4 regions of the Streptomyces sp. NPDC058257 genome follow, and region 4 is predicted to be linked to each of the others. Evidence: riboswitches for the same ligand, from Rfam matches in the RefSeq annotation. Region 4 holds a riboswitch; each other region holds the start of a gene.
The links. A riboswitch is a leader RNA that binds a small molecule or an ion and turns the genes downstream of it on or off. The one in region 4 is predicted to bind thiamine pyrophosphate.
Positions count from the first base shown of each region.

Region 1: linked by a shared signal. The riboswitch ahead of thiO (glycine oxidase ThiO) and the one ahead of thiC (phosphomethylpyrimidine synthase ThiC) in region 4 are both predicted to bind thiamine pyrophosphate.
Region 2: linked by a shared signal. The riboswitch ahead of ACFVXC_RS25175 (thiamine ABC transporter substrate binding subunit) and the one ahead of thiC (phosphomethylpyrimidine synthase ThiC) in region 4 are both predicted to bind thiamine pyrophosphate.
Region 3: linked by a shared signal. The riboswitch ahead of thiM (hydroxyethylthiazole kinase) and the one ahead of thiC (phosphomethylpyrimidine synthase ThiC) in region 4 are both predicted to bind thiamine pyrophosphate.

Region 1 is NZ_JBHVXJ010000012.1:221,694-225,899, forward strand. Features, by position in the region: gene ACFVXC_RS27290 (thiazole synthase) at 1-325, opposite strand, end outside; gene thiS (sulfur carrier protein ThiS) at 332-550, opposite strand; gene thiO (glycine oxidase ThiO) at 547-1,737, opposite strand; TPP riboswitch at 1,735-1,848, opposite strand; gene ACFVXC_RS27305 (NAD(P)/FAD-dependent oxidoreductase) at 2,033-3,199, shown strand; gene ACFVXC_RS27310 (Rv2175c family DNA-binding protein) at 3,253-3,618, shown strand; gene thiE (thiamine phosphate synthase) at 3,716-4,206, shown strand, end outside.
Region 2 is NZ_JBHVXJ010000011.1:85,432-89,637, reverse strand. Features, by position in the region: gene rlmN (23S rRNA (adenine(2503)-C(2))-methyltransferase RlmN) at 457-1,563, shown strand; TPP riboswitch at 1,618-1,734, shown strand; gene ACFVXC_RS25175 (thiamine ABC transporter substrate binding subunit) at 1,862-2,956, shown strand; gene ACFVXC_RS25170 (ABC transporter permease) at 2,932-4,206, shown strand, end outside.
Region 3 is NZ_JBHVXJ010000006.1:283,358-287,563, forward strand. Features, by position in the region: gene thiD (bifunctional hydroxymethylpyrimidine kinase/phosphomethylpyrimidine kinase) at 1-521, opposite strand, end outside; gene thiE (thiamine phosphate synthase) at 518-1,156, opposite strand; gene thiM (hydroxyethylthiazole kinase) at 1,389-2,165, opposite strand; TPP riboswitch at 2,213-2,338, opposite strand; gene ACFVXC_RS18015 (response regulator transcription factor) at 2,479-3,225, opposite strand; gene ACFVXC_RS18020 (FtsX-like permease family protein) at 3,255-4,206, opposite strand, start outside.
Region 4 is NZ_JBHVXJ010000002.1:674,448-678,653, forward strand. Features, by position in the region: gene ACFVXC_RS08510 (SsgA family sporulation/cell division regulator) at 1-378, shown strand, start outside; gene ACFVXC_RS08515 (YibE/F family protein) at 486-1,883, opposite strand; TPP riboswitch at 1,955-2,110, shown strand; gene thiC (phosphomethylpyrimidine synthase ThiC) at 2,103-3,884, shown strand; gene ACFVXC_RS08525 (hypothetical protein) at 4,004-4,206, opposite strand, start outside.

The DNA of each region.
Region 1 (4,206 bases), on a different contig from region 4:
GCAGCGTGCGCTCGTCCGCGATGACCTCCAGCTTGACCAGGTCGGTGCCGAGCGCCTCCCGCGCGAGCCGGGCGGTCAGGACGGCCTCGCCCGCGGTGAAGCAGCCCGCCGTGTTCGGCAGGACACGGATGCCGAGCCGGTCGAGGACGGAGAGCACCGAGCCCTGCACACCGGGGTCGAGGCGGCGCATCGCGACCGTCGTCAGCTCCGTTCCGGAGGCGACGAGGGAGCGTTCGAGGATGTCCAGGCTCGGCGCACCGCCCGTACCCATGATCAGGCGTGAGGAAAGAGTGAGCCCGCCGATGACGAAGGGGTCGTCTGCCATGCCGGTTCAGCCTCCTTGGACGGCGGTGAGGACCTCGACGCGGTCCCCGTCGGTGAGGGGGGTGGTGGACCACCGCGCGCGCGGGACGACGGTTTCGTTGAGCGCGGCGGCGATCCCGGACGGAGCTCTGGTGAGCGTGGCGACGAGCGCTTCGAGCGTGGTGCCCGCGGCCACGTCGCGTGCTTCTCCGTTGACGGATACGGCTGTAACGGCTGAGAGAGTCATGCGGGCTGCTCCATGAAGCGCTGCGTGAGGGAGGCGCCGACGAAGCGCAGCGGGGTGAACCCCCGCGCCTCGTCGGGCAGTTCACCGGTGGTCAGGGCGTGCGCGAGGACCTCGCCGGTGACGGGGGTCAGAAGCACGCCGTTGCGGTAGTGCCCTGTGGCCAGCTGGAGGCCGGGGAGCGCGGTCGGGCCGAGCAGCGGCGCGTTGTCGGGCGAGCCGGGGCGCAGGCCCGCGCGGGTCTCGGTCAGCGGCAGTTCCGTGATGCCAGGTACGAGCTCGTGGGCGTCCCGGAGCAGCTCGTACACGCCGCCCGCGGTGACCGTCGTGTCCCAGCCGAGCTCCTCGCTGGTAGCGCCGACGACGAGCTCGCCGTTCTCGCGCGGCACCAGGTAGACGTGGCTGCCGCGCACGACGGCGCGCACGGTACGGCTCAGGAACGGCGCGTACCGCTCCGGCACCGTGAGCCGCAGGACCTGCCCCTTCACGGGACGCACGGGCGGCAGCACGCCCTCCGGGACACCTGCGAGCCGCCCGCTGAGGCTGCCCGCGGCGAGCACGGTCTGCCCGGCCTCCAGGGCGGTGCCGTCGGCGAGGACGACACCGGTGGCCCGGTCGCCTGCGACCGTGAGGCGCTCCGCCCACGCACGGTGGAAGATCACGCCCGCCCGCTCGCAGGCCACGAGCAGTGCCGCGGCGAGCCTGCGCGGGTCGATCTGATGGTCGCCGTCGACGCGAAGGCCGCCGCGGACCCCCGGTGCGAGCATCGGTTCGAGGCGGCGGCACTCCCGCCCGCTCAGCCACTCCGACGTGAGCCCCGACCGCTCCTGGAGTGCGTGCAGCTCACGCAGGTGGGCGCGGTCGTCGGAGTCGAGGGCGACGGCGAGCGTGCCGCACGCGCGGTAGCCGACATCGCGGCCGCTCGCCTCCGCCAACTCCGCCGCGAACTCCGGATAGCGCCGCGCGGAGGCCAGATTCAGCCCGAGCAGCGTCTGCTCGCCGTAGTGCAGCTCGGTGACGGCGGCCAGCATGCCCGCGGCGACCTGCGCCGCGCCGCCGCCCGGTTCGGGGTCCACGACCGCGGTGGACAGGCCGCGCTGCGCCGCCCGCCAGGCCGTGACCAGGCCGATGATGCCGCCCCCGATGACGACGACATCGGTCGTCTCGTGGGGTGATGTATGTGGATGCATGGGCGTCCAGCCCCTCCCTTCGCCGGCATGACCCGGATCAGGTTCGTACGGTCGGAGGCCGTCCCAGCCTCCCTCTCAGCCCGGTACGTCCGGGCTCCCGCGAGTGCTCTGCATCCGCCACCCTAGTCCCTGGTCTCCGTGGGCAGTAGGGGAGCTGTCCGGGTATGCGCCGTGACGGTGTGTCATAGATCTCCTCGTAGCGCTCTGCGGGGTGCGTCACCCGCCGCCCTAGAGTGATCGGGTGAGCGAGCGCCAGAGGCAGGACAAGCGGCACGTCGTCATCGTGGGCGCGGGGATGGCCGGGGTGCAGACCGCCGTCGCCCTGCGCGAGCAGGGGTTCGCCGGTGCGGTCACCCTGATCGGCGCGGAACCCCACCGGCCGTACGACAGGCCGCCGCTGTCCAAGGCCGTGCTGCTCGGCAAGGCGGAGGGCTCCGCCTTCGACATCGACTTCGAGGCGCTCGGCATCGAGCTGAGCCTGGGCCACGAGGTCACGGGCGTGCGCCCGGCGGACCGCGAACTGGACACCGCGTCGGGCCCGGCGCCCTACGACACCCTGGTCATCGCCACCGGCGCCGAGCCGATCCTGCTGCCCGGCACTGCCCAAGTCCCCGGAGTCCACCTGCTGCGCACCCTCGACGACGCCGAGCGGCTGCGGCCCGTGCTCGCCGAACAGCACCGTGTCGTGGTCATCGGCGCGGGCTGGATCGGCGCCGAGTTCGCGACCGCGGCGCGCGACGCGGGCTGCTCCGTCACCGTCGTCGAAGCCGCCGAGCGACCGCTCGCCGGGGCCCTGCCCGCGGCTGTCGCGGCGCCGATGACGTCCTGGTACGCCGACTCCGGGGCCGAACTGCGCACCCACGCGCGCGTGGACCGCGTCGAGCCCGGCAGCGTCCTCCTCGCCGACGGCACCCGGCTGCCCGCGGACGCGGTCGTCGTCGGCATCGGCGCGCGCCCCGCCACCGGCTGGCTCGCGGACTCCGGCATCACCCTGGGCGCCCACCGGGAGATCGTCGCCGACGATCACCTGCGGACGTCGGAACCCGATGTGTACGCGGTCGGCGACTGCTCCTCCTTCCCTTCGGGAAGGTATGGCGAGCGGCTTCTCGTCCACCACTGGGACAACGCCCTCCAGGGCCCGCGCACGGTGGCCGCGAACATCATCGGCGAGACCCCTTCGGCGTACGACCCCGTCCCGTACTTCTGGTCCGAGCAGTTCGGCCGCTTCGTCCAGTTCGCGGGGCACCACGCGTCGGCCGACGAGCTGGTGTGGCGCGGTGACCCGTCGGGTGCGGCCTGGACCGTGTGCTGGCTCCGTCGGGGCGCCCTGGTGGCCGTCCTCGCGGTGGGCCGCCCGCGGGACCTCGCGCAGGGCCGCAAGCTGATCGAGGCGGCTGCCCGGCTCTCCCCGGAGCTGGCGTCGGACCCCGCGGTACCGCTGAAGAAGGCAGTGCTGCCGTAGCCGGGTGCCCCGCCGCCCGGCCGCTGTCGGTGGCCGGAGATACGCTTGTCCCCGTGACCGAGATTGACGCAAAGACTGATGCTCTCGTCCCCGAGTGGCTGCACCTCCCCGACATCGCAGAAATGCTCGACGTCGAGGTGACGCGTGTGCGCCAGCTGGTCAAGGAGGGCCAGCTGATCGCCGTACGCCGTGGTGAGAACCGCGCGCTCGCGGTGCCTGCCGCCTTCATCGACGGCGACAAGATCGTCAAGGGCCTCACCGGCACCTTGACGCTCCTGCGGGACGACGGCTTCTCCGACGAAGAGATGCTGGAGTGGCTCTTCACTCCCGACCCGACCCTGCCCGGCACCCCCGCGCAGGCCCTGAGTGAGAATCGCGGCACGGAGGTGAAGCGTCGCGCCCAGGCGCTCGCCGTCTGACCGACCGACACGGAAAACCGTCGCGTACGGGCCGCGTGTCCCCCGGAGACCCGGGGCACGCGGCCCGTAGGCCACCGACGACCGGGGGGACCTCTTCATGGCCACCAAGCCTGCCCGCGAGCAGCTCGCCGACGCCCGCCTCTACCTCTGCGTGGACGCCCGCAAGCGCCAGGGCGACCTCCCGGAGTTCCTCGACGCCGTCCTCGGCGGCGGTGTCGACATCGTGCAGCTGCGGGACAAGGGCATGGAGGCGGCCGAGGAGCTCGAACACCTCCAGGTCTTCGCCGACGCCGCCCGCCGGCACGGCAAGCTCCTCGCGGTGAACGACCGCGCGGACGTCGCGCACGCCATCGGCGCCGACGTCCTGCACCTGGGCCAGGGCGACCTGCCCGTGCCCGCGGCCCGCCGCGTTCTGGGCGACGACGTTCTCATCGGCCGTTCCACGCACGCCGACGCCGAGGCCGCCGCGGCGGCGACCCAGGACGGCGTGGACTACTTCTGCACGGGACCCTGCTGGCCGACCCCGACCAAGCCCGGCCGGCACGCCCCCGGCCTCGACCTGGTCCGGTACACGGCCTCACTCGGCAC
Region 2 (4,206 bases), on a different contig from region 4:
ACGCGGCGCAACCTCGAGGGGTGGGCCGGTTGGGGATCGGCGAGCGCCTCGTATGTGCGGGTCCAGGCGGTCTAGAGCTGGATCAGGTCGTTAGGGAAGAGGGTTGGCGCCATGACGAAGATTAGGCCGCGTGTTCGAATGTCTGCGCTAGTGAGTTGTGCGCTTGATCGCTGCCGCGAGGTGCCATCTAGCGAGTGCCCCCTGACCTGCGTTGAGGCGCTTACGTCGCGGCGTGCAGCATTGCGGGCCCAGCTCTCGACGCACGTCTGAGGGCCGTGGCGGCACGAGGTTCGGACAGGGCGCATGGCTTTCTTCTCGCAGGTCAGCCCGGAAACCGCCGGGCCGTCTGTGGGCCGTCAAAGGGCGGCCCACACCCACCAGTGACGACCAACAACGACCACCACCCATAGCCGGTGACCTGGCCGGGCCCCCTCCGTCTGCGACACTGGAAGAACCATGCCTGTACCCGGAGAACTCACCTTCGTCGCGCCCCGCGGAGCCAAGAAGCCGCCGCGGCATCTCGCCGACCTCACGCCCGCCGAGCGCAAGGAAGCCGTCGCAGCCGTCGGCGAGAAACCGTTTCGCGCCAAGCAGCTCTCGCAGCACTACTTCGCGCGGTACGCGCACGACCCGGAGCAGTGGACCGACATCCCCGCCGGTTCGCGCCAGAAGCTGCAAGAGGCGTTGCTTCCCGAGCTGATGTCCGTGGTCCGGCACATCAGCTGTGACGACGACACCACCCGCAAGACGCTGTGGCGCCTCTTCGACGGGACGCTCGTCGAGTCCGTGCTCATGCGCTATCCGGACCGCGTGACGATGTGCATCTCGTCGCAGGCCGGATGCGGGATGAACTGTCCGTTCTGTGCGACGGGGCAGGCCGGCCTCGACCGGAATCTGTCGACCGCCGAGATCGTGCACCAGATCGTCGACGGGATGCGGGCGCTGCGGGACGGGGAGATTCCCGGCGGGCCCGCCCGGCTCTCCAACATCGTGTTCATGGGGATGGGCGAGCCGCTCGCCAACTACAACCGCGTGACCGGTGCCATTCGTAGGCTCACGGATCCCGAGCCCGACGGCGTCGGCCTCTCGCAGCGTGGGATCACCGTGTCGACGGTCGGCCTGGTGCCCGCCATCCACCGGTTCGCCGACGAGGGCTTCAAGTGCCGCCTCGCCATCTCGCTGCACGCGCCCGACGACGAGCTGCGCGACACCCTCGTCCCCGTCAACACGCGGTGGAACGTGCGCGAGGTGCTGGAGTCCGGGTGGGAGTACGCCGCCAAGTCGGGGCGCCGCCTGTCCATCGAGTACGCGCTGATCCGCGACATCAACGACCAGGCCTGGCGTGGTGACCGTCTCGGGCGGCTGCTCAAGAACAAGCCCGTCCACGTGAACCTGATCCCGCTGAACCCGACGCCGGGTTCGAAGTGGACCGCGTCGCGGCCGGAGGACGAGAAGGCCTTCGTGGACGCCATCGCCGCTCATGGAGTGCCCGTCACGGTGCGTGACACCCGGGGCCAGGAGATCGACGGGGCCTGCGGTCAGCTCGCCGCGTCCGAGCGCTAGCCTGCCGCGCGTTAGTCTGGCCGGAACACAACTTCATAGCCGGAACACATCTTCATATTCCGACAGGGGAGCGCCACAGCGCTGAGAGTGCGGCACCAAGAACAGGTTGGCCGCAGACCCTCTGAACCTTGCCCGGGTCATTCCGGGTAGGAAGTTCGGACATCACTCAAGCTGTTGCGCCCTGCCCGCAGCCTCTTCAAGGCTGTGGGCAGGGCCGCGTCTCTTCCTGGTCACTCCAGGAGGAATCAATTCAGTGAGCACCACCAACGTGAGCACCACCAACGTGAGCACCACCAAAGTGAGCTCCACCAAGAAGGTCACGGTCACCGCTGTCGCGGTCGGCCTCTCGCTCGTCGCGCTCTCCGCGTGCGGCAGCTCGTCCGGCAGCGGCGACGAGGCCGCCGATTCCAAGAGCGTCACGCTGGTCAGCCACGACTCCTTCAATGTCTCCAAGGACGTACTGAAGGCGTTCGAGAAGAGCTCCGGCTACAAGGTCAACGTCCTCAAGGACGGCGACGCGGGTGCCGCCGTGAACAAGGCGATTCTCTCGAAGGACAACCCGCAAGGGGACGTCTTCTTCGGCGTCGACAACACCCTGCTCTCGCGCGCCCTCGACAATGACCTCTTCCAGTCCTACGAGGCCAAGGGGTCGGGGCAGGTCGCCTCGCAGTTCCGTGTCGATCAGGGCAAGCATCGCGTCACGCCCGTCGACAGCGGTGACATCTGCGTCAACTACGACAAGAAGTACTTCGCCGACAAGAAGCTCGCGCCGCCGAAGTCCTTCGCCGACCTGGCCAAGCCCGCGTACAAGAACCTGCTCGTGACCGAGAACGCCGCGACCTCGTCTCCCGGTCTCGGTTTCCTGCTGGGGACGGCCGCCGAGTACGGCGACGGGGAACACGGCTGGGAAAGCTACTGGAAGAAGCTCAAGGCCAACGGCGTCAAGGTCGTCGACGGCTGGGAGCAGGCCTACAACGAGGAGTTCTCCGGGTCCGCCGGGGGCAAGAAGGCGAAGGGCGACCGGCCGCTCGTCGTCTCGTACGCCTCGTCGCCGCCCGTCGAGGTGCTCTACGCGAAGCCGCAGCCCAAGCAGGCGCCGACCGGCGTCGCGACCGGCACCTGCTTCCGGCAGGTCGAGTACGCGGGCCTGCTCAGCAACGCCAAGAACGAGAAGGGCGGCAAGGCGCTGCTCGACTTCCTGATCAGTGACAAGTTCCAGGGCGACATGCCGTTGAACATGTTCGTGAATCCGGTGCGGAAGAACGCCGAGCTGCCCGAGCTGTTCGTCAAACACGGGGTCAAGGTCGACGATCCGGAGACCATGGACCCGAAGAAGATCGCCGACAACCGCGAGCAGTGGGTCAAGTCGTGGACCTCGCTCGTACTGAAGTAAAGAGCCCGGCCCGCAAGAGGGCCGGACGCGGGGGCGCGGCTCGGCTCGGTCTGATGGCCGTGCCCGTCGCGTTCTTCGCGCTCTTCTTCGCCTATCCGGTCGCCGCGATCGTCGCGCGTGGCCTGAAGGTCGGCGGGGAGTGGCAGTTCGGACGGATCGTCGAGGTCATCGGGCAGTCCGACGTGCGGCACGTGCTGTGGTTCACCACCTGGCAGGCGCTCGCGTCGACCGCGCTCACGCTGCTCATCGCGCTCCCCGGCGCGTACGTCTTCGCGCGCTTCGAGTTCAGGGGCAAGCAGGTTCTGCGGGCGATCGTCACCGTGCCGTTCGTGCTGCCGACGGTCGTCGTCGGGACCGCGTTCCTCGCGCTGCTCGGCCGGGGCGGTCTGCTCGACGAGATGTGGGGCGTGCGGCTCGACACGACCGTGTGGGCCATTCTGCTCGCGCACGTCTTCTTCAATTACGCCGTCGTCGTACGGACCGTGGGCGGTCTCTGGTCGCAGCTCGACCCGCGTCAGGAGGAGGCCGCGCGGATGCTCGGCGCCTCGCGGTGGATGGCGTGGCGGACGGTGACGCTCCCCGCGCTCGGGCCCGCGGTCGCCGCGGCGTCCCTCATGGTCTTCCTGTTCACGTTCACCTCCTTCGGCGTCGTGCAGATCCTCGGCGGACCCGCGTACTCGACCCTCGAAGTCGAGATCTACCGGCAGACCGCCCAGCTCCTCGACCTGTCGACGGCCGCCGTCCTGACGATCGTGCAGTTCGCGGCGGTCGGCCTGATCCTCGCCGTGCACGCGTGGACGGTGCGCAGGCGGGAGACCGCGCTGAAGCTGGTCGACGCCTCCACGGTCGCGCGGCGGCCACGCGGCCCAGGGCAGTGGACGCTGCTCGCCGGGGTCATGGTCACGATCGCCGTGCTGGTACTGCTGCCGCTCGGCGTGCTGATCGAGCGGTCGCTGAGCGGCCCCGACGGCTACGGCTTCACCTACTACAAGGAGCTGACATCGGCGGAGGGCGGGGCCTTCCTCGTACCGCCGATCGAGGCCGTCTGGAATTCGCTCCAGTACGCGCTCGCCGCCACCGCCATCGCCCTGGTGATCGGCGGGCTCGCGGCGGCGGCGCTCACCCGGAAGGCCGGTCGGCTGGTGCGCGGTTTCGACGCGCTCCTGATGCTGCCGCTCGGGGTCTCCGCGGTGACGGTGGGCTTCGGGTTCCTGATCACGCTGGACAAGCCGCCGCTCGACCTGCGCTCC
Region 3 (4,206 bases), on a different contig from region 4:
ACGCGCCTGGCGCCGGTTTCGAGGAGTGCGCGGGCCTGCTCGATGGCTTCTGCGCGGTTCTCTGCGGCGGCGGTGCCGAGGAGGTCACCGGCCTCGGGGAGGTTGGGGGTGATGAGGTCGGCGAGAGGCAGGAGACGGTCGCGCAACACCGTCACCGCATCGGCCTCGAGAAGGCGGTGGCCGCTGGTCGAGACCATGACGGGGTCGAGGACGACGCACCGGGGGCGGTGCCGCTCCAGGGCGTCCGCGACGGCTGCGGCGATGGCGGCATCGGCCAGCATTCCGATCTTGACGGCGTCCACCGGGACGTCGGCGAACAGAGTGTCGAGCTGCTCGGTGACGAACGCCGGGGGGACGGCATGGATGCCGGTGACGCCCTGGGTGTTCTGTGCGGTCAGAGCGGTCAGAACCGCTGTTCCGTAGGCGCCGTTGGCGGAGAACGCCTTCAAGTCGGCCTGGATCCCGGCGCCGCCGGAGGGGTCGCTGGCGGCGATGCTGAGGGCGATGGGCGGGCTGGTCACGCGGGGATCTCCTGTCGCAGAGTGCGAACGAGGGAACGGGCCGCGGTCTCGGGGTCGGGCTGTCCGCAGACCGCGCTGACGACAGCGATCCCGGCCGCGCCACTTCCCATGACCGCGGCGGCCTCGGTCACGCCGATCCCGCCGATGGCCACGCAGGGCAGCGGGCTCTCCCGGACGATCCGGGCCAGGCCGCGCACACCGAGCGGGGCGTCCGCGTCTGGCTTGGTGGACTGCGGGAACACCGGACCGACACCGAGGTGGTCGACGGTGTCCGGCACGTGCGCCAGCTGCTCGGGGCGGCTGACGGACAGGCCGACGTACGCATGGGGACCGAGCTGGCGCCGGGCGGTCGCGGGGGAGACGTCCCGCTGCCCGAGGTGGACGCCGTCCGCGTCCAACCAGACCGCCACGTCCAGGCGGTCGTTGACGATCAAGGGGACGCCGGTGTCCGCGAGTTCGGCCTGGATCGCCCGGCCGAGCGAGAACAGCGTGCGGGCGTCCGCGTCCGGATCTCGCAACTGGACGGCGGTGACGCCGCCCTTGACGGCCGCTGCAACGGTGGCGGCGACACCGCGGTGGCCGCAGAGCCTGGTGTCGGTCACGAGATACAGGGACAGATCGAGAGGAGGTCGCATGGGTTGCTCCTTGGGGGTCTCCCGGCCGGGGAAAGCCGTGGGAAACGCATCGGGAGGTACGGGCAAAGTCAGGCCCTGAAGTGCGGGGACCTTGAGTTGGTCACAGGGGCGAGAGCGGGGGACAGGACAGCCGGACTCGGTGTTGGGGGCGCCGCCCCAGGGCGGGCGGGGGCCTGTGCAGCGGGTGGCGTCCGGGCCACCGCTCACGCAGGACCCCGCGGTACGCGCATGCTCAGCGCAGGTTGAGAGCCTCGGCGAGACGCTCAGGGCTGAGCTCGTACAGCGCGTCGATCAGGGCGACCGCGAACGTGCCGGGCCCCGCGGAGCAGGTGGCGGCGTCCTCCGCGGCCACGGTGAGCAGGCCGGTCGCGGCAGTGGCGGCAAGCAGCGCGTCGCCGGTGACGGCTGTGCAGGCGGCCACCAGGGCGCCGAGTGAGCAGCCCGTTCCCGTCACCAGAGCCAGCAGCGGGTGCCCGTTGGCCAGGCGCACCACTCTCGTCCCGTCCGTGAGAACGTCCTGCGGACCGCTCACCGCGACCGCGCAGCCGTAGCGCCGGGCCAGCGCGTCGGCCGCGGCCAGCGCCGCCTCGGGGGCGTCAGTGCTGTCCACGCCGTGCCCGCCCGTGCCGCCGTCCAGTGCCAGGATCTCGGAAGCATTACCGCGAACGACCGCTGGGGGTGCGCTCTCAAGGAGTTCGCGGGCGAGCTCGGTGCGCCAGGGCAGCGGGCCGACCGCCACCGGGTCGAGCACCCACGGCCGCCCGGCCCCGGCCGCTTCTGTGACCGCGACGCGCATCGCCGCCGCCGTCACGGAGGTCACCGTTCCCAGGTTGACCAGGACACCCCCGGCCGCCCGGGCCAGCGTTCCGGCCTCCTCCGCGCTGTGCACCATCGCGGGGGCAGCCCCCGCCGCGAGCAGCACGTTCGCGGTGAACTGCGACACCACGACGTTGGTCAGGCAGTGCACAAGGGGTGCGGAGGTCCGCAGGGACGCGATCACATCCGCCACGGCATCACGGGAAACAGCAGTGCCGTGCTGGGCAGGTACGGAGGCAGTATCCATCGTCAACACCCTTCCTACGCCGGCATTACCCGGTCCAGGTTCATGCGGTCGGCGGAAAGGGGAGCAAGTCCCGTCCGCCCTCTCAGCCCGGCTACTCCCGAGCTCCCGCGGTGGTCGCTACGCAATGTACCTCCTTCAGGAACGGGAGTTCGCACTCGGGTACCTCACGAAACGACACGGATCTGTCGGGGCGGCCTGACCATCGCCCGGATGGCTCTCTGGGCGACTCCGGGCGATGGCCAGACCGCCGCTGCTGGACTCAGGCGGGAGGCGCGGCGTGGGGCTCAAGGCGGTAGCCGTGTCCGCGCAGGGTGGAGATTCGCGGTAGCGCCGCGGGGAGCGGGGACGCACCGGCCGCGTCGGAGAGGCGGCGGCGCAAGGCGGCCATCGTGACGTCGAGGGTCTTGGTGGAGCCGAACCAGTTCTCGTCCCAGACCTCGGCCATCAGCACCTCGCGGGACACTGCCTCTCCCATGTGCCGGGCGAGCATGGCGAGCAGCTCGAACTCCTTGGGCCTGAGCGGGACTTCTCGGTCGTGGAGGATGCACCGGCGCGCGGTGACGTCGACGATCAGGTCGCCGAGCGAGATCGGCTCCTGTGCCGGGGAGGCGATCGTACGGCGGCGCAGGTGGGCGCGGAGCCGGGCCAGCAGAACCGTCAGGCTGAAGGGTTTGACGAGGTAGTCGTCGGCTCCGGCATCGAGTCCGGCGATGACGTCGATGTCGTCCGTACGGGCGGTGAGGATGATGATCAGCAGGTCGGGGCAGCGGGCTCGCAGAGTGCGGGCGATGTCGAGGCCGTCCATGTCGGGCAGGCCGAGGTCCAGGAGCAGCACGTCGTACAGGGTCTGCGCGGACTCGGTGAAGGCGGCAGCGCCGGTCCGGCTCCACGTCGGGGTGTATCCGTTGCTGCGCAGCCCCGTTTCGAGATGGCGGCCGATGGTGTCGTCGTCCTCGACGACGAGGACGCTATAGCGGCTGCGGTCCGGTGTGGCGGGCGTTCGCATGCTGGGCAGCGTAGAGCCGGGCGGGGCGTTCACAGATCCCGGAGTTCCTCGACGGCGGGTCGAGCGGCGCGTCGCACTCCGTTCAGCGCGGCGGCCAGTACGGCCGCGGTCGCGGCGAACACGGTGAGAGCCAGATAGGCGCCCGGGACGGCGAGGGCGGCGGGCGGCGGGTCGAATACGCCCGTCAGAACCTTGACGAGCATCTCGGAGAGGGCCCAGCCGATGAGCGTGCCACCGGCCAGGCCGCCCGCGGTCAGCAGGATCGCCTCGGTCAGGACCATCCCGCGCAACTGCCGTCGTGTCGCGCCGAGCACGGTGGCGATGGCGAACGTGCGGCGGCGTTCGGCGAGGCCGAGCGCGAGGACAAGGCCACCGGCTCCGGCGGCCAGGAGCACCGCGAAGGCCAGCTCGATACGGGTGAGGCCCGCCAGGTCGATGGAGGTCAGGCTGGTGCCGACGGTGCCGCGGGTCTGCGTGAGGTCGGTGACAGTGGCACTGGTGCCGAGCTGCGCCCGCAGGCGCGCGGCGATCTGCTTCTGGTGGGCGCCGCCGGTGTCCACCAGGAACGAGCCGACCGCGTCACTGCCGGTGGCCCGGGCCACGTAGGAGGAGTTGGCGACGAAGAAGCTGTCCTTCGGCGCGGTCGGGAACTCCTTGGCGACGCCCACGTAGTGGAAGGGCACCGTGCGCAGCGCCTTCGTGCGAGCGTCCTGGATGCGCAGGTTGACCCTGTCACCGGGAGAGAGCTGGAAGTCGGTGACGGTCTCCGCGCTGACCAGCAGTGCGTCGGGCTGCTTCGCGAGCTTGCGCATGAGGGTGCCCGCGCTGCCTCCGGAGAAGTAGGCGTCCTGAAGGGAGGTGGCCGAGGCGACCGTGTCAGGGCGTACGCCGTAGAGGTCCTGGAGGTCGGAGCCGACGTAGGCGAACCGGTGCTGGAGCGGCTCGACATGACGTACGCCGGAGACCTTGAGGGAGGCGGCC
Region 4 (4,206 bases):
TTTCGCATCCCGGTGGAGCTGCGTTACGAGACCGGCGATCCCTACGCCGTCCGGCTGACCTTCCACCTTCCCGGTGACGCCCCAGTGACCTGGGCCTTCGGGCGTGAGTTGCTGGTCGACGGGGTGGGTGAGGCGTGCGGCGAAGGTGATGTGCACATCGAGCCCACCGATTCCGAGCTGCTCGACGAGGTGCTCATCAGGCTTCAGGTCGGTGCGGACCAGGCGCTGTTCCGGGTGGGTATCCCGCCGCTGCTCGCCTTCCTGGACCGCACGGACAAGCTGGTGCCACTGGGGCAGGAGCGGGCACTCGCCGACTTCGAGACCCACCTGGACGAAGCGCTGGACCGGATCCTCGCCGAGGAGCAGAGCGCGGGCTGACCTCGCGAACCGATGAGCGAATCCGCACGGCATTTTGGTGCATTTCTTGGCATCGGCGGTGCAGAGTAACGGCGGCGCAGGATATCGGCGGCTCAAGGCATCGCGGCTCAGGCCTTGCGGCGTCGGCCCTTTCCGCCGCGAGGCTGCTTGGCGGCCGGGGTGGCCCCGCTTCCCGGTCGGCCCGCGGTGCCCGGGTGCGCCGTGCTCCCCGCCCCGCCCGCGGGGGTCGACCGGTCGGCCGAGACCACCAGGGCCGCGAGCGCGGTCGTCACCGGCACCGAGGCGACCAGGCCGATCGAACCGACCAGGGTGCGCACGATCTCCTCGGCCACCAGTTCGCTGTTGGCCACTGTGCCCACGCTGCTCTGCGCGATCGAGAAGAGCAGCAGCAGGGGCAGCGCGGCGCCCGCGTAGGCCAGTACCAGGGTGTTGACGACCGAGGCGATGTGATCGCGGCCGATGCGGATGGCCGCGCCGTACAGACCGCGCCAGCCCATCGTGGGGTTGGCCTGGTGCAGTTCCCAGACCGCGGACGTCTGCGTCACCGTCACATCGTCGAGCACGCCGAGCGAGCCGATGATGACGCCGGCCAGGAGCAGACCGCTCATGTCGATGGACGGGTACAGGCCATGGATCAGGCCGGTGTTGTCGTCCGTGTTGCCGCTCAGCGACGCCCAGCCGATGAAGAGCGAGCCGAGGAGCCCGATGAGGAGCAGAGAGATCAGCGTGCCGAGGACCGCCACCGAGGTACGCGCCGTGAGGCCGTGGCACAGATAGAGCGCGATCAGCATGATGGCGCTGGCCCCGATCACCGCCACGACCAGCGGATTCGAGCCCTGCAGGATCGCGGGCAGGATGAAGAACGTCAGGACCAGGAAGCTCAACGCCAGTGCGACGAGGGCCATGAGGCCGCGCAACCGTCCCACCACGACGACGGCGAGCGCGAAGATCCCGGCGAGCAGCGCCATGGGGAACTTCCGGTTCACATCGGTGACCGAGTACTGCAGCGCCTCGGGGGCCGTGGGCTCATAGGCGACCACCACCTTCTGGTCCTGGCGCAACTGCCGCGGTGAGTCCGGCTGGACGATCTCGGTGAAGGTGCGGCCCCTGTCCTTGCCGCTGGTCACCTCGATCGTCGCCTTCTTGCAGACGCCCTTCGCGCGGGACTCAGCGGACTGCCCCTCGGCGGTGGAGGTGTCGCCGTTGGGCGGGGTCTGCGAGGCGTTCACGTCCTTGCAGGGCAGCTCCTGAAGCTTCGCGACCTCGCCCGACTGGGTCTGACGGTCGAAGCCGACTCCGGTGCGCTCATGGGACGGCGCGCCACCGGGCCAGAACACCGCCAGCCCCACGACGACCGCCGTGGCGAAAGGAATCAGCACGGCGGCGATGACCTTGCGCAGATGCTTGGAGACGGGCGCGGCAGGACCGTGGCTGTGGGAGTGCCCATGCGGGTCCGGCGGCACGTTCGGGGCGGGCGGCTGGGACGGCGGCTCTGTGGTGGTCACTGCCCGATCATCGCAAGAACGGAGGAGGCCCTCTGTTCAGCGCGCCCGACAGGGCGCTAGCGTGGAGCCACCTTTGCAATCGCGGGAGCTCGGAGCACCGGGCTGAGAGGGCGCTGACCTCCGTACGAAGCGGCACGAAAAGTGCACGAGCCGTACGGGATTCGCTGCGTCGACCGCCGAACCTGTTACCGGGTAATGCCGGCGTAGGGAGTAGGTCTCATGACCACATCGGACGCACGCACGCCTGCCTCGACGCAGAACCAGAGCGACGAGGCCGGGAAGTCCATCGGCTGGCACAAGGCGTATGTCGAGGGCTCACGCCCAGACCTGCGGGTGCCGGTCCGCCAGGTGCACCTCACCAACGGCAAGGCCGTGACCCTGTACGACACTTCGGGGCCGTACACCGACGAGTCCATCGACACCGACGTCCGCAGGGGCCTCGCGCCGCTGCGCGAGAACTGGATCATCGCTCGCGGCGACACCGCGGAGTACACGGGCCGCCCGCCACGCCCCGAGGACGACGGCATCAAGCACACCTCGCCGCGCGGCGGCCTGAAGAACCTCGACGCGGTCTTCCCCGGCCGCCCCCGCCAGCCGCGCCGGGGCCGCGAAGGACAGGCGGTGACGCAGCTCGCGTACGCCCGCCGGGGCGAGATCACGCCCGAGATGGAGTTCATCGGGATCCGCGAGAACCTCGACCCCGAGGTCGTGCGCGCGGAGGTCGCCGCGGGCCGCGCGGTCATCCCCGCCAACGTCAACCACCCGGAGATCGAGCCGATGATCATCGGCAAGAAGTTCCTGGTGAAGGTCAACGCCAACATCGGCAACTCCGCGGTCACCTCCTCCATCGAGGAGGAGGTGGACAAGATGACCTGGGCGACCAAGTGGGGCGCCGACACGGTCATGGACCTGTCCACCGGGCGCAACATCCACACCACCCGCGAGTGGGTCCTGCGCAACTCCCCCGTCCCCATCGGCACCGTGCCGCTCTACCAGGCCCTGGAGAAGGTCGATGGCCAGGCCGAGGCGCTGACCTGGGAGATCTACAAGGACACGGTCATCGAGCAGGCCGAACAGGGCGTGGACTACATGACGGTGCACGCGGGCGTGCGCCTTCCGTACGTCCCGCTGACCGCCAATCGCAAGACCGGCATCGTCTCGCGCGGCGGCTCGATCATGGCGGCCTGGTGTCTCGCGCACCACAAGGAGAGCTTTCTCTACGAGAACTTCGAGGAGCTCTGCGAGATCCTCGCGTCGTACGACGTGACGTACTCGCTCGGCGACGGTCTGCGCCCCGGCTCGATCGCGGACGCCAACGACGAGGCGCAGTTCGCCGAGTTGCGCACGCTCGGGGAACTCAACACGATCGCCAAGCGTCATAGCGTACAGACCATGATCGAGGGCCCGGGCCACGTCCCGATGCACAAGATCAAGGAGAACATCGACCTTCAGCAGGAGATCTGCGAGGAGGCGCCGTTCTACACGCTCGGCCCGCTGACCACCGACATCGCACCCGCGTACGACCACATCACCTCCGGCATCGGCGCCGCGATGATCGGCTGGTGGGGCACGGCGATGCTCTGCTACGTCACGCCCAAGGAGCACCTGGGCCTGCCCAACCGCGACGACGTGAAGACCGGCGTGATCACCTACAAGATCGCGGCCCACGCGGCGGACCTCGCCAAGGGGCACCCGGGCGCACAGGACTGGGACGACGCTCTCTCGGACGCGCGTTTCGAGTTCCGCTGGGAGGACCAGTTCAACCTGGCCCTCGACCCCGTCACGGCACGGGAGTTCCACGACGAGACGCTGCCCGCGGAGCCCGCGAAGACGGCGCACTTCTGCTCGATGTGCGGGCCGAAGTTCTGCAGCATGAAGATCTCGCACGACATCCGGCGTGAGCACGGCGGCACGCGGGATGAGATCGAGGAGGGCATGGAGCAGAAGTCCAAGGAGTTCGCGGCAGCCGGAAACCGCGTGTATCTGCCGATCGCCGACTGAGCAGCGGTGCTGCGGTACAGCGGTGCTGCGGTGCTGCGGTGCTGCGGTGCTGCGGTGCTGCCGTACACGCCGTGCTTCGGGCGGGCGGAGATCGCGTCCGCCCGAAGCAGCGTTATGCACTACTCCGGCTTGTGATCCGGCCCGCCGAAGTCCGGGCTTGAGTAGTCCGGGCTCGAGAAGCTCGGGCGGGATCCCGTCGTCTGACCGCCGCTCGGGCTGCTGAACCCCGGCCTGTGATAGCCGAGGTGGGGCATGCGGCCGCCCGGGTCCGTCGCCGGTGTACGAGCCGCGTGCGCCGTCCCCGGATCCGCCAGGGCCTCCC